3 regions of the Peribacillus sp. genome follow, and region 1 is predicted to be linked to each of the others. Evidence: riboswitches for the same ligand, from Rfam matches in the RefSeq annotation. Region 1 holds a riboswitch; each other region holds the start of a gene.
What was found. Region 1 has a riboswitch for S-adenosylmethionine ahead of AC52RT_RS02905 (methionine ABC transporter ATP-binding protein). Riboswitches for the same ligand answer to the same signal wherever they lie in the genome.
Positions count from the first base shown of each region.

Region 2: another riboswitch for S-adenosylmethionine. It lies ahead of sfnG (dimethylsulfone monooxygenase SfnG); the one in region 1 lies ahead of AC52RT_RS02905 (methionine ABC transporter ATP-binding protein).
Region 3: another riboswitch for S-adenosylmethionine. It lies ahead of metK (methionine adenosyltransferase); the one in region 1 lies ahead of AC52RT_RS02905 (methionine ABC transporter ATP-binding protein).

Region 1 is NZ_JAZVJO010000088.1:14,398-19,371, forward strand. Features, by position in the region: gene AC52RT_RS02890 (PP2C family protein-serine/threonine phosphatase) at 1-968, opposite strand, end outside; gene AC52RT_RS02895 (CsbD family protein) at 1,282-1,446, opposite strand; gene AC52RT_RS02900 (alpha/beta hydrolase) at 1,519-2,274, opposite strand; SAM riboswitch class I at 2,334-2,435, opposite strand; SAM riboswitch class I at 2,629-2,733, shown strand; SAM riboswitch class I at 2,818-2,917, shown strand; gene AC52RT_RS02905 (methionine ABC transporter ATP-binding protein) at 2,992-4,023, shown strand; gene AC52RT_RS02910 (methionine ABC transporter permease) at 4,013-4,663, shown strand; gene AC52RT_RS02915 (MetQ/NlpA family ABC transporter substrate-binding protein) at 4,680-4,974, shown strand, end outside.
Region 2 is NZ_JAZVJO010000309.1:1,859-6,832, forward strand. Features, by position in the region: gene AC52RT_RS09870 (hypothetical protein) at 1-536, opposite strand, end outside; gene AC52RT_RS09875 (cold-shock protein) at 1,060-1,260, shown strand; SAM riboswitch class I at 1,459-1,560, shown strand; gene sfnG (dimethylsulfone monooxygenase SfnG) at 1,662-2,744, shown strand; gene AC52RT_RS09885 (DUF3100 domain-containing protein) at 2,961-3,116, shown strand; gene hxlR (transcriptional activator HxlR) at 3,354-3,719, shown strand; gene hxlA (3-hexulose-6-phosphate synthase) at 3,848-4,492, shown strand; gene hxlB (6-phospho-3-hexuloisomerase) at 4,489-4,974, shown strand, end outside.
Region 3 is NZ_JAZVJO010000557.1:1,044-6,017, reverse strand. Features, by position in the region: gene mnmM (tRNA 5-(aminomethyl)-2-thiouridylate-methyltransferase MnmM) at 1-445, shown strand, start outside; gene AC52RT_RS18270 (alpha/beta hydrolase) at 482-1,288, opposite strand; gene AC52RT_RS18265 (gamma carbonic anhydrase) at 1,402-1,923, shown strand; gene metK (methionine adenosyltransferase) at 2,031-3,230, opposite strand; SAM riboswitch class I at 3,448-3,614, opposite strand; gene pckA (phosphoenolpyruvate carboxykinase (ATP)) at 3,907-4,974, shown strand, end outside.

The DNA of each region.
Region 1 (4,974 bases):
CCATCGGTAAATAAAAGTAGTTGAATTTTATCTTTATAGGAAAGAGTTGCTTTCTCAATTTTCATTTCAGGGAAGAATCCGACGGGACAGCTTCCAATGGATAGAGGATGAATCTCTCCATCATCAATTCTAGCAAAACCAGGAGGATGCCCTGCATTCACATATTCCACTGTTTTCTCGTTGGTATCAATGATCATATAGATAGCTGTGAAATAATAATGCACTTCATTATCTTCTTTATTAAGAAGATTCATCCACCGGTTTAATTCTGTTATGACGGCTGTAGGATCTGTATGGGTACGGATCGCATCGCGCAATACAGAAGAAATAAACATACATACGAGTGAGGCAGTAATTCCGTGTCCCATCATATCTAATAGGATGATAGCGTAACGGTCTTTATCGATTTGGTGCCAGTAGTACATATCACCCGCGAGTTTGTTGGCAGGTAAATAAGACGCCTTAATGAGCAGGTGATCATTTGCAACCGGTTCACTCAATAAACTGCTTTGTACCTGCATGGATAAGTCAAGCTCATTGCGAATTTTTTCATCCTGCATTCGATGCCAGTCTTTTTCATATTTTAAACGAAGACCAACTCGAATTCGTGCGAGCAGGTCGATTTTGTTGATAGGCTTTAATATATAATCAATTCCGCCGACATCTAAGGCTTCTGCTACCTTATTAGAATCTTCGAGGGCGGTAACAAAGATGACTGGAATATCTTTTAAATGTGGAATACTTTGAAGCTTTCTGCAAGCTGTAATTCCATCGATATCAGGCATCATAATGTCGAGGAGAATAATATCGACTGTTGACTCTTTAGGAATGGGGCTGTCCACCTGTAAGTAATCATACATTTCTTGAGCCGAAGTCAAGGAGGTGAAGTCTTCATATCCCGCACGCTTTAAAATTTTTTCTATAACAAAAAGATTTACCTGATTGTCATCAACGATTAGAATTTTCATTCTCTGCTTCTCCTTTAGACTTAACAAAAAATACGTAATAAATGATTGGGTATAGAATCAAGTAGGTTATTTGTTAGATAATGGTGTAATATTTTTATTATAACGTACTTTTGTATACAAATATAATTAGAGAGTATTGAAAATCAAGATAAGCAACCATAAAAAAACATGGCTCAAGTCAAAAGAGCCATGAGAGCAAAATGCCTATATACACTTCATTTACCCTGCTGACATAAAAATAAACCTATTTTTATTGTTTTTTGAATTAAAAAACCGGCTCCACTTAGGGAGCCGGTTTTTATATGGTTATAGCTTAATCTTTTAATTTTCCGATACCTTTTTGAATACTGCCTTTTACTTTATCTGCTTTTCCTTCTGCTTGTAGGGAAGGATCATTCTGTGCGTTACCAGCTTGATCTTTGGCCTCGCCTTTGACTTTATTTACAGTGCCTTTTACCTTATCAGATAATCCACTCATATAAAATTCCTCCTCTTTAGCGTGATAATATACTTTACCCGGTTTGGGGAGAGAGTAAACAATTTTGGATTATTATGAAGCCATTTTTTTATGGACATGCCGCTCTATAAAGGAAAGTGATGCCTCCACAATTTTATCTTTATCATAGTCTAGGGATGCTACATGATAGGAAGAAGGTAAATCGATACGTTCCTTTTCAGTGGATGCGATGCTTTTGAAAATCTCGATCGAGCAATAAGACGGAACAACGTGGTCATCAGGTGAGCTGCATATGAGAACAGGACAGGAAACGTGATGGAGCTTTTGCCGTAAATTTTGCATTAAAAGCAGTAATTGTTGAACTGCTTTAAGCGGAACTGAGGGGTAAGTAATTTCATACGCAGCAGGATCATGAATATCTGGTTTTCCCTCTAGAATGAACCTCGGTGCATCTGCGTGTTTAAATGTTTCATACCAAGGGACTTCAAGGGCAGCGTTTAGCGTGATAATGCCGCTGCATGCTTCCGTTTCTGCTAATGTTAAGGCTAATGCGCCGCCCATTGACTGACCCATTACAACTATATTTGAACAGGTTTTCTTCAGTGTGTTGTATGCATCGTGTATATTTTGAATCCAATCTTGGTAACAACAAGTCTCCATATCTTCTGCGCACGTGCCGTGTCCTTTTAGAAGCGGGGCGTATACAGTGAATCCCGCCTTAGCGAAACATTCACCAATATATGCGATACTTTGCGGGCTACCATTAAAACCGTGACAAATTAGAATCCCAGTATGGTTTCCGGGTATGAAGAATGATTCAGCGCCGGAAATAATCGTCGAGTTTGACATTAGATATTCTCCTTTCAAAATAAAAAACCTTCTTCAAGTTGAGAAGAGGGTTTTAACCGATTTCATCAACCAAAGCATAGCTTTGCTGGTGGGAGCACCTTTCCGTTTGGAGGTTGCTGTGAAGTCTATGAGCCAGTTCTCTCGTTCACTCTTGATATACGTGTATGAAGGGAATTCACTCGAAATTCAATTATTCCCACTTGTTTACTTGGAATAAATCGTATCATATAGCCTAAAAATATGTCAAGACCAGAACATAACGAATTGTTTAAATGATTTTAAAAAAAAGAATAGTCAAAAAGTATGTTGACAAACAAGGTAAGTATTTGTAAGATTGTATTAACTTAATATGCATTCTTATCCAGAGAGGTGTAGGGATTTGGCCCGTCGATACCTCAGCAGCAGATTCTTTTTAGAATACTGTGCTACTTCCAACAAGCATAGCTTGGTAGATAAGAGCGTACTGATCGGATATTTTGATTGGAACCTCTTCTATTTTCAGAAGAGGTTTTTTGTGTGTAAGTGTTAAACAATTATATAAATTTCTTATCCAGAGAAGCTGAGGGACTGGCCCAATGAAGCTTCGGCAGCGGACACTAGTACCGTGCCAATTCCAGCAAGCTTTCAGCTTGAAAGATAAGAAGAGGCAGCCTTTGGGCTGCGTAGACCCTCTTCTTATTTAGAAGAGGGTTTTTTAAATGAGATTGGGGGAGCATCATGATTACATTCGAAGGATTGGAGAAAGAGTACCGCACGAAGGACAAGACGTTTAAGGCTCTTAATGGAATTAACTTAACCATAGAAAAAGGAGAAATATTTGGAGTGATTGGCTTCAGCGGTGCTGGTAAAAGTACATTAATCCGCTGTGTTAATTTCTTAGAAAAGCCGACAGGAGGAAGAGTACTGGTTGATGGGCAAGACCTATTAACGCTATCTCCTTCTACTATCCGAAAAGTAAAAAGGAATATTGGGATGGTCTTTCAGCATTTTAATCTCCTTCAATCAAAAACAGTGTTTGCAAATATCGCAATGCCATTGGTATTAGAAGGAGCACCGAAGAAACAAATCAAACAACGAGTAGAAGAACTGCTAAAGTTCGTTGGATTAAGCGATAAGGCAGGTGCCTATCCAGAACAACTTTCAGGTGGACAAAAACAGCGTGTTGGTATTGCGCGGGCGCTGGCTACACAGCCATCTATTCTGCTTTGTGACGAAGCTACATCGGCACTTGATCCACAAACAACGGGCTCGATTTTAAAACTTTTGAAAAAAATTAATGCCGAATATAAGATAACAATCTTGATGATTACCCATGAAATGTCTGTGATACGAGATATTTGCGACAAGGTCGCTGTGATCGAAGGCGGAGAAATTATTGAATCTGGCACTGTCTTTGATATATTTTCAAATCCCCAAACGAAAACAGCGCAAAACTTTGTTCATTCTGTCCTTAATGATTCCATTCCAGAATCGGTCAGGACTCTTGTTCAAGAACACAATCCAAATGGAAAACTGTTTAAAATAAATTTTGTAGGAGCTTCTTCCGGGCAGCCCTTGTTATCGAAGATTGCTAAGAAGTTCGATGTTGATGTTAACGTGTTATTTGGGAATATTACCGAACTTCAAGGAGTCCCATTTGGGCACTTAATCGTTGAACTTCGCGGACAAGAAAATGAAATTAAACGTGCTTATCTGCATATTCAGCAGGAGAACGTCAGCATACGGGAGGTTATTGCAGATGCGAGTTAGTAATGAAGAAATTATCGAAGCTTTTTGGGAAACCGTTTCAATGGTCAGTATCTCACTATTATTCGCGGTAATTATCGGTCTCCCGCTCGGCATTTTATTAGTCGTTACGAGAAAAGGACATTTATTCGAAAATAGATTTATCTTTTCCATTCTAAGTACAGTGGTTAATATCTTCCGTTCAATTCCGTTTATTATCTTGATGGTGGCAATCGTACCCTTAACAAGATTATTAGTAGGTTCTTCGATTGGAACAGCTGCAGCAGTCGTACCTTTGGTCTTTTATTCTGGACCATATATTGCAAGGTTAATTGAAAACTCCTTGCTCGAAGTTGATTCAGGGGTTATTGAGGCGGCCGAAGCGATGGGAGCAACACCATTTCAAATTATTTTTCGATTCCTTATACCTGAGGCGTTAAGTTCGCTTATTCTGGGAATTACCATCGCGACGATTGGGTTAATTGGAGCCTCTGCAATGGCTGGAGCCGTTGGAGGAGGAGGCTTAGGTGATTTAGCGATTACATATGGTTATCAACGATTTGATACTCAAGTCATGGTCATTACTGTTGTGATTCTTATTCTGATGGTTCAAGGAATGCAGACGTTTGGAAATATACTTGCAAAAAAAATCAGAAGAAACTAACGAGGAGAGTGCAAACATGAAAAAATTATTCTTATTTATCATATTAGCTGTATTTTCGACCGTATTGAGTGCTTGTGGAGATAGTGAAGGATCAGGGGATAAGAAAGAAACAGTGAAAATTGGCATTAGCGGGACAGATGATCGAGTTTGGAAATATGTAGCCGAAAAAGCCGAAAAAGAAGGGATTGAAATTAAACTGGTGAGTTTCTCTGATTATGTGCAGCCAAATGTTGCGCTGGCTGAGGGAGACTTAGATGCAAATTCTTTTCAAACCGTTTCGTATTTCAATGCATTTATTAAAGAACGTAATT
Region 2 (4,974 bases), on a different contig from region 1:
ATCCCGTTTTTACTAATCCCCATGTTATCCCGCTTAAGTAAGAAAGGTGTGACTTGAATGTTTTTAATATCATAATCATGCAAACGTTCAGCAGTTAGCAAGTATTTAAAATCATGTGTTACAGTTGTTTGTATTGTATATTCTGGATGCGCAAATTTCATTTCCAGCGCATCAAGAAATTCTTTTGAATCCTCATTTTTATTAATACTTTCATAGTTTAAGTGCCCGCAATTTGTAAGGAATGATAAATTCCAATTGTCTTTATTGTTGATATCTGTATCAAAACGGTAGTCCAGCAGTTCGTCAAGACTGTATCTAAAATATTCGTTCAGCCCTAGAAAAGCAAAATACCGACTTGTTAGGATTAGCAGGCCATAGACTTTAGTTTCGTTCTTCACAAATTCCGCTTCAATTGCTTTTAATATTACCTCATCAGAATGAAGGCAGTTTTTTTCAGCTTCAAGCAATAGGGGTTCAAACTGACTGATCAACGATTTTTGTGAAAAAGTCGGCTTGCTTCCAATCCAGTTATACATGATATCCTCCCAGAAATTACTTTATTTTGCTAATTCATTTGTTTATTATAAAGAGTGTTACAGAAATAAGATAGTGTATTTTTTTCCTTTTTACAATTTTTTATTTTAGTAAAGGGTATAACCACAAAATAATAAGTTTTTCGTCAATCTTCGTCATTGTTCCTTCCTTAAATCACCTATGTGTCGTAAAGTATTTTCCACACTTACTCTCTATAATTGTCTTTAAACCTTTGAAAAAGCAATACGCATAGGGTCTAGTAATTTCATAAGATTTTCTTAGTATCTTCTATAAGAATATAATTACCTTTGCCTGTATTATATAAGAGGAAATAAAATATGACAGGACTTTATAATTATTTTCATTTATTTGATTTGCTTTTTGGGTAATTTCCTGTTATTCTAAAGAAGAATTATTTTTGTTCAGTACTACGATTACAAAAAGTTTTTACTTTTCGTCTCGATATGTAACTTAGAGCAAGAATAGTAATACATTGTGTGTAAAACGCACTAGGAGGCAACAAAAATGGAACAAGGTAAAGTAAAATGGTTTAACGCAGAAAAAGGATTCGGCTTCATCGAACGCGAAAACGGAGACGATGTATTCGTACATTTCTCAGCTATCCAAAGCGAAGGCTTCAAGTCTTTAGATGAAGGTCAAGAAGTTACTTTTGAAGTAGAACAAGGTCAACGTGGACCCCAAGCTTCTAACGTTCAAAAAGCATAATATTGATCCAACATATAGAACAGGCTCTATTTATAGAGCCTGTTTTTTTGTGTTTAAAAACTGTTGCTGCATTTCTTTCTTGAAGTATGATCAAGAATAGGAGAATAGTTGTAAATATGATCGGAAAAGTCGGAATATTTCATTTCTTTATTGACATCCATAATGTATACGTGTAAGTTTAGAGAGAATTTAATAGTAATCTTATCAAGAGAGGCGGAGGGACTGACCCTGTGAAGCCTCGGCAACCGGCCAGTGTACGGTGCCAAATTCAGAAGGACCTTGGTGTCCTGAAGATGAGATGTGGTGGTACGTGATATTTATTTGTACTTTGCCCTTCTCATTGAGGAGGGCTTTTTGTTGTTTTCTGTACGATGAATACGAGTTTAAAGGGAGGAAAGATTATGACACAATTGAAATTTGCCTATTGGGTACCAAACGTAAGCGGAGGGTTAGTCATTTCCAAGCTGCCGCAAAGAACAGATTGGAGTTTTGAAGCGAATAAGCGCTATGCACAAATAGCAGAGCAAAATGGTTTTGAATATGCATTATTACAAACACGTTTTATTGCAAGTTACGGCGCTGAAAATCAACTTGAAGCAATTACCCTAGCGTCGGCTTTGGCAAGTGTCACTGAAAAATTGCACCTTATCTCGGCTGTACATCCAGGATTATGGCATCCAGCGGTATATGCGAAGATGCTGGCAACCCTTGATCATATTAGCAATGGACGGGCAGCGGTTAATATCGTCAGCGGGTGGTTTAAAAAGGAATTTACAGGTTATGGTGAGCACTGGCTTGATCATGATGAACGATACCGCCGTTCTGAAGAGTTTATCGATGTTCTTCGTTCACTCTGGAAAGAAGAAGAAACCACATATAAAGGCGACTTTTACCGAATCAATCAAGCTCCTTTTAAACCAAAACCTCAGGAGAGAGACGGCATTCCTATTTTTCAAGGAGGGAATTCAGAAGCAGCAAGAGCGATGGCTGCAAGAGTATCGGATTTTTACTTTATGAACGGCAATACACTTGAAGGCTTTAAAAAGCAAATAGATGATGTGAAAACAAAAGCAGCAAAAGAGGGACGAGAGGTTAAGTTTGCTGCAAATGGCTTTGTAATCGTGCGAGATACGGAAGAAGAGGCAATCGAATTGCTGCGAGACATTATAAGTCATGGAGATTCAAAGGCCGTTGAAGGCTTTAAAAACAGCGTGAAGGATGCAGGGCAGTCAACCAAGGATAAGGACGGCATGTGGGCGGAGTCAACGCTCGAAGATCTGGTGCAATATAACGATGGATTTAAAACAGGGTTAATTGGTACAGCTGAGCAAGTAGCGGATCGTATTATTGAACTTAAGAAACTAGGTATAGATTTACTATTAACTGGTTATTTTCATTATGAGGAAGATTTAGAACGTTTCGGCCAAGAGGTCATCCCCTTAGTCCGTCAAAAAGAAGGAGCATTAACGGTATCACTTGTTTAAACCATCTCTACATCCATATCCTATTTTTGGGATATGGATTAGCTGAACTCCTATTGAGTGGATGAATGCTGTAATCGTCGTTTTAATAAATGAGAAAGGAAAATATGAAGATACCCGCTATTGTTTTTATTCTAGTCATACTTACAATGATAGGCATACATAAGTTTGATCTAGGAATAGAGGGATTGGCTTTATTTATTTCCGATGCTTTATACTATGTACTCGGAGCCATCCTTTTGGATCTTTCATCCGATTTCCTTAGCCATGGAAGCTGGTGTCGGTTCAGGAAGTATGATGGGTGCTGCGACTGGTGCACTAGTTGTTGTATTCCCAAAAGATGTGAAAAAATGCCTTATTCGCCGGTGTAGCTAATATTATGGCCATCATCATTGTGACGTATGTATTTTTTTCGACTCTGCGATAAACTTGAAACAGTTTTTGCTGAACTTACCTTTAAACTAACAGGAATATTCCATTAATAGTTACGAAAGAAATTTGCTGTTAAGAAGAAAGATAGAAAAGGGATAAACCAACTCGTCATCCTGTACATGATTTCAACTAACGTGTATACTTTACTCAATTAACGCAGAGAATAATTGGGGTGAAGAGTTGGGACATTTATATGGAAAAACGTTTAATTGTGAAAAAGAATTGACCTTGTCGATCATTGGAGGCAAGTGGAAAATGCTTATCCTTTGGCATTTGGGAAGAGAAGGCACCAAGCGCTTTGGAGAATTAAAAAAAATGATACCTGGTATTACTCAGCGGATGCTTGCCAGCCAATTGCGCGAACTAGAAGATGATTTAATCCTTCATCGGGAGGTTTATCCTGTTGTCCCTCCAAAGGTTGAATATTCATTAACTGAGCGCGGTGAAACGTTAATGCCTATTTTGGAAGCGATGTACAATTGGGGTAAAGAGTATATGGACACTACTTCCGTTGACAAAGTGGTGGAAATATTAGAAAGTCATTAGATATTGTTTTTGCTTAGTATACTTTTCCGCACTATATGCGGAAAAAGTGCGTACTTCTCATCATTGGTATATTGATTTAGAATGAAATGACAACATGAAAGATAAAATCCATAAGAGGAGTGAATAGATTGGAATTACAATTAGCAATAGATCTTGTAAATACAGAAGAAGCAATTAAAATCGTGGAAGAGGTTGCTGAATTTATTGATATCGTAGAAATTGGAACACCAGTCATTATTAATGAGGGGCTAAGAGCGGTTAAAGAAATGAAAACTGCTTTTCCTTCATTAAAAGTACTTGCTGATTTAAAAGTGATGGATGCAGGCGGGTATGAGGTAATGAAAGCATCAGAAGCAGGAGCTGATATTGTTACAATATTAGGGGCTACGGATGATGCAACTATTACTGGAGCTGTGGAAGAAGCAAAAAAACATGGCAGTAAGATTTTAATTGATATGATAAATGTAAAAGACATCGCACAACGTGCACAAGAAATTGATGCACTTGGAGTCGATTATATTTGTGTTCATACCGGTTATGACCTTCAAGCAGCAGGTGAAAATTCATTTGAACAGCTTCGCACCATTAAAAAAGTTGTAAAACACGCTAAAACAGCTGTAGCAGGTGGAATTAAACTTGATACCTTGGCTGAAGTACTTGCTGCTGAGCCAGATTTAGTGATTGTAGGCGGCGGTATTACGGGTGTGGATGATAAAAAAGCGGTAGCTGCTCAAATGCAGCAAATGGTGAAGCAGGCTTCCGTTAAAGCATGAACACAGTTGATTATACCAAAGTAATTGTAAATGAACTTGAGCAGACTTTGGCTAAGGTTTCTGCTGATGAGTTAGATCAACTTGTCAACGCTGTCCTTAGTGCTGAAAAAGTCTTTGTAGCTGGTGCTGGACGCTCGGGGTTCATGGCGAAATCCTTTGCAATGCGCTTAATGCATATGGGTGTACAAGCCTATGTTGTAGGAGAAACAATTACACCTGGAATCGGAAAAGCTGATCTTCTGATTGCAGGCTCTGGTTCAGGCACGACAAAAAGCTTAATCGCGATGGCTGAAAAAGCTAAAAGCCTTGAAGCTATCTGTGCAGCAATCACCATTAATCCTGAATCACTATTAGCAAACATATGTGATGTTATTGTTCAGATTCCTGCCAAGCCAAAAGACAGTGAAAGTAATCAGTATCAATCTATCCAGCCAATGGGATCTTTGTTTGAACAAAGCCTTTTGCTGATATATGATGCAGTC
Region 3 (4,974 bases), on a different contig from region 1:
TGAAGAAGGGCATGTTTATGGGTTTGACATTCAGCAAGCTGCGATTGATCAAACGAAGAAAAAACTAGCATCCGAGCAGGTAACCGAACGATGCACATTATTTACTGCTGGACATGAACAAGTGACCTATCGTATTCCCGAGAAACACCACGGTCAAATAAAAGCTGCCATTTTTAATCTTGGTTATCTTCCTGGCGGCGACAAGTCAATTATCACACATTTTGAAACGACTATTTCAAGTGTAGAACAGCTCCTTGATATTATGGCTCCAGGCGGAATGATTGTCCTCGTTATTTATCATGGTCATCCTGGGGGTGCTGAAGAACGCGACCATCTACTCGAATACGCCGCAGCGTTATCTCAGCATCGTGCACATGTCTTGCAATACCAGTTTATAAATCAAGTGAACGACCCCCCATTTATCCTTGCTATAGAAAAAATATAGATTAAAAAGAAGCTGCCAAATTTAGGCAGCTTCTTTTCATTGAACTACGTATCCCAGCGTCTTCAGGCGGGTTTCCACAAAACTAAGCGCATAGGTGAATACATCGTTTCTTTCTGGTTCATTAAAAATCTCATGATAAAGTCCGTGCCATTCTTTATATTGCTTTTCACTGCATTGATTATAATTAAACCATTCTCTGACGGGGCGCTTGTCAACTATCTTATCGTCTCCACCCTGCATTAATAGCATTGGAACATCCTGAAATTCCGGAATATCCTCAAAGGCCTCCTTAATTGCACCCAGTAGTTCACGATACCAGCGAACGGAAACCTTCGTAACATATAATGAATCGTTGAGATCTTCTTCCTGGATTTCTAAATTTCTCGTAACTAGTTCAGGCTTGAGACCCGCATCAATTCTTAATTTAGGCAACGCAATATTTAACCCAATTGAAGCCGCACCGAGGAGCTTAGGCGGCTGAGCCATCAGTCCTAAACAAGGTGAAGAAAGAATGACGCCGGCTATTTCCAATTCATCTTCTTGTAAAAGTCTAATAGCAATCAGGCCTCCCATGCTATGTCCCAGCAGGAAGACTGGAAGCGCATATTCATATGCCTCTTCAATCCAAGTCCTGACCTCATTTAAGTACTGTTCAAATGAATTAATATGTCCTCGATAGGCTCTTGTTGTCATTCCTTGGCCTGGAAGGTCCCCCATAATAACATGATACCCAGCAGAGCGCCACATTTGTGACAGCCATTTATATCGGCCATGATGTTCCATTGCTCCATGTACCATAACAATTACAGCTTTCGGGCTTCCTTCAGCCTCCCATTTCCACATATGATGTCCCCCCTATCATTTTCAAGGTGTATTTTTTTCCAAATAGGTTTTCGTCCTTTATAATACAAATAATACATAAAAAATGTCGATTTCGGAAAGGATTTGTTTTAAATATGCCAGTTTACCCATATAAAAACAAAATACCTCAAATTGCTGAAAGCGTTTATCTTGCTGAGAATACAATTATAACAGGTGATGTTACCATTGATGCTGAATCAACCATTTGGTTCAACTCCGTCATTCGAGGGGATGTTGCTCCAACCATTATCGGAAAAAAAGTTAACATACAGGATAATAGTATTTTACACCAAAGCCCTAATAATCCTCTGATTATTGAAGATGAAGTGACGATTGGACATCAAGTTATTCTTCATAGCTGTAAAGTTAGGAAAGGTGCACTTATCGGAATGGGCTCGATCATTCTTGATAAAGCTGAAATCGGTGAGGGTGCATTTATAGGAGCCGGCAGTTTGGTCCCTCAAGGGAAAGTGATTCCACCTAACACGTTGGCATTCGGAAGACCGGCTAAAGTCATCCGCGAGCTAACCGAAGAGGACAAACATGATATGGAGCGTATAGTAACCGAATATGCCGAAAAGGGCCAATATTATAAATACACTGCTCCACTAGAATAAGATATGAATTCATTACATATAAGAGCTTGATTGTTCTAGTATTGATTCAGAAAAGCAGGATAATGCAAAAAAAAGAAATCTTACCTAGGTAAGACTTCTTTTTTTGTTTATGCTTTTGCTTGTTCTTTTAAAGAAGCTGCCTTGTCTGTACGTTCCCAAGGAAGATCGACATCCGTACGGCCAAAATGTCCATACGCTGCAGTTTGTTTATAAATCGGTCTACGAAGATCGAGCATTTTAATAATTCCAGCAGGGCGAAGATCAAAGTTCGCACTGACTAAGTCCACTAAAATATCTTCATCCACTTTTCCTGTACCGAATGTATCAACAGCGATTGAAACCGGCTTAGCTACACCGATAGCGTAAGCAAGCTGTACTTCTACTTTGTCAGCCAGACCCGCTGCCACTAAATTCTTCGCTACATACCGCGCAGCATACGCAGCTGAACGATCCACTTTTGTCGGATCTTTACCAGAGAATGCGCCGCCGCCATGACGAGCATATCCACCGTACGTATCAACAATAATTTTCCGTCCTGTCAGACCTGCATCACCTTGTGGTCCTCCAATGACGAAACGGCCAGTCGGATTAATGAAATATTTTGTTTCATCATCAATTAACCCGCTAGGCACTACCACATTAATGACATGTTCTTTTAAATCACGTTGAATTTGTTCCAATGTAACATCAGGACTATGTTGAGTCGAAATAACAATGGTATCTACACGGACCGGCTTGTTATTTTCATCATACTCAATCGTTACCTGTGTTTTACCATCTGGACGAAGGTACTCTAACGTTCCATTTTTACGGACTTCTGCTAGACGACGAGAAAGCTTATGAGCCAATGAAATAGGCAACGGCATAAGTTCTTCTGTTTCGTTACAAGCAAACCCAAACATCAATCCCTGATCTCCAGCACCGATTGCATTAATTTGATCATCAGTCATTTGGCCTTCACGAGATTCAAGAGCTTCATCGACTCCAGCAGCAATATCTGCTGACTGTTCATCAATCGAACTTAATACAGCACATGTTTCAGCATCAAAACCATATTTTGCGCGTGTGTATCCAATACCAGCAATTGTATCACGCACGATTCTTGGAATATCTACATAGGTAGAAGTAGTAATTTCACCAGCAACTAAAACTAAACCAGTTGTAACCGATGTTTCACATGCAACACGTGCATTTGCATCCTTAGCTAGGATAGCATCCAAGATTGAATCTGAAATCTGATCACAAATTTTATCCGGATGTCCTTCTGTCACAGACTCAGAAGTAAATAAACGACGTTTCTTTGACATTCTTTTGCCTCCTCAAATGTTCAGGCTAAGAAAAGGAATGGCAGCCATTCACATTATCTTTCCCATTTTGTTAGACGAAACTCATTCCCAGTTGGTATTATATAATAGAAGCAGAAAGGTTGATGCGAATCATTCATAGTAAAAAAGAATGATTAAACGCATAAAAACCCTTCCTAGTTTTTGAGGAAAGGTTTGTTGTCTCGAAATGATCCTTTCACTCTTATCGTTCAAGGGTTTTTTTACCTTGCTCAGGTTAGCACCAACACTAAAATGATTTTGCAAACAATTGCTGATTAAAGCAATTTATTGTTTTATCAAAATCAAACATTCTAGCAGGTTGCTGGGTTTCATTGGGCCTGGCCCTCCACCATCTCGGGATAAGAGAATCCGTACAATTTAAAATCATAACGTAATTCTACAAATTCTGTCAATACTTATTTCCTATTCAGAAGAAAAAGTTTCTATTTTCCACTATCCTCACATAATGTCATAGTGCAAAGGAAAAATGGAGTAAAAGGCATATAGCCTATAGATCCTTTCAATAAATTTCACCAATTAAAACCTTTTCCTCTCAGAAAATACAAGAAACAAAACAAATAGTATAGACTATTAAAACTAATGTGTTATACTATTTATAAATTGATTATAAATTCAAAAAAAGGTAGGTATCTCCTATATGAATACGCTTGATATCTCAAATGAGTTACACCAATTATTATCCGGTAACAACATACATGTGCAGCTTTCTGTACCTCAATTAGTTGAAAAAGTTTTAAGCCGCAACGAAGGGCAGCTCACGTCAACAGGAGCTGTAAAAGCTGAAACCGGAAAATACACAGGACGTTCTCCTAAGGATAAATATATAGTAGATGAAAAAGCTGTTCATGAAAAGATTGATTGGGGTACTGTAAACCAACCGATTTCTAGTGAAGTATTTGCAAAGTTATACGATAAAGTCCTGCAGTATTTAAAACAAAAAGATGAAGTATTTGTTTTCAAAGGCTTTGCAGGTGCAGATAAACAACATCAATTACCCATTCAAATAATTAACGAATACGCTTGGCATAATCTGTTTGCCCATCAATTATTTATTCGGCCAAATGAAGAAGAACTTCAAGATCATTTATCAGAATTCACGGTTATATCAGCACCAAACTTTAAAGCAGATCCAGCCGTAGACGGTACACAGTCAGAAACGTTTATTATTATTTCTTTTGAACGCAGGACGGTATTAATCGGCGGTACTGAATACGCAGGAGAAATGAAAAAATCTATTTTCTCAGTAATGAACTATCTTCTTCCTGAAAAAGGGATTCTTCCAATGCATTGTTCAGCCAATGTCGGCAGAGAAGGCGACGTCGCTTTATTCTTTGGTTTATCAGGAACTGGCAAGACTACATTATCTGCAGACTCCAACCGAAAATTAATTGGTGATGATGAGCATGGCTGGTCTTCAAATGGCGTTTTCAACATCGAAGGCGGCTGCTATGCAAAATGCATCAATTTATCTCGTGAAAAAGAACCTCAAATCTTTGACGCCATTCGTTTTGGTGCCGTTCTTGAGAATGTAGTTCTTCATCCAGATACCCGCATTGCGGATTATGACAGCAGTGCCTTGACTGAAAATACACGTGCTGCCTACCAAATACAATCGATTGATAATATCGTTGATCCAAGTGTTGCAGGTCACCCAACAACGATTATCTACCTAACTGCTGATGCATCAGGCGTATTGCCTCCTATC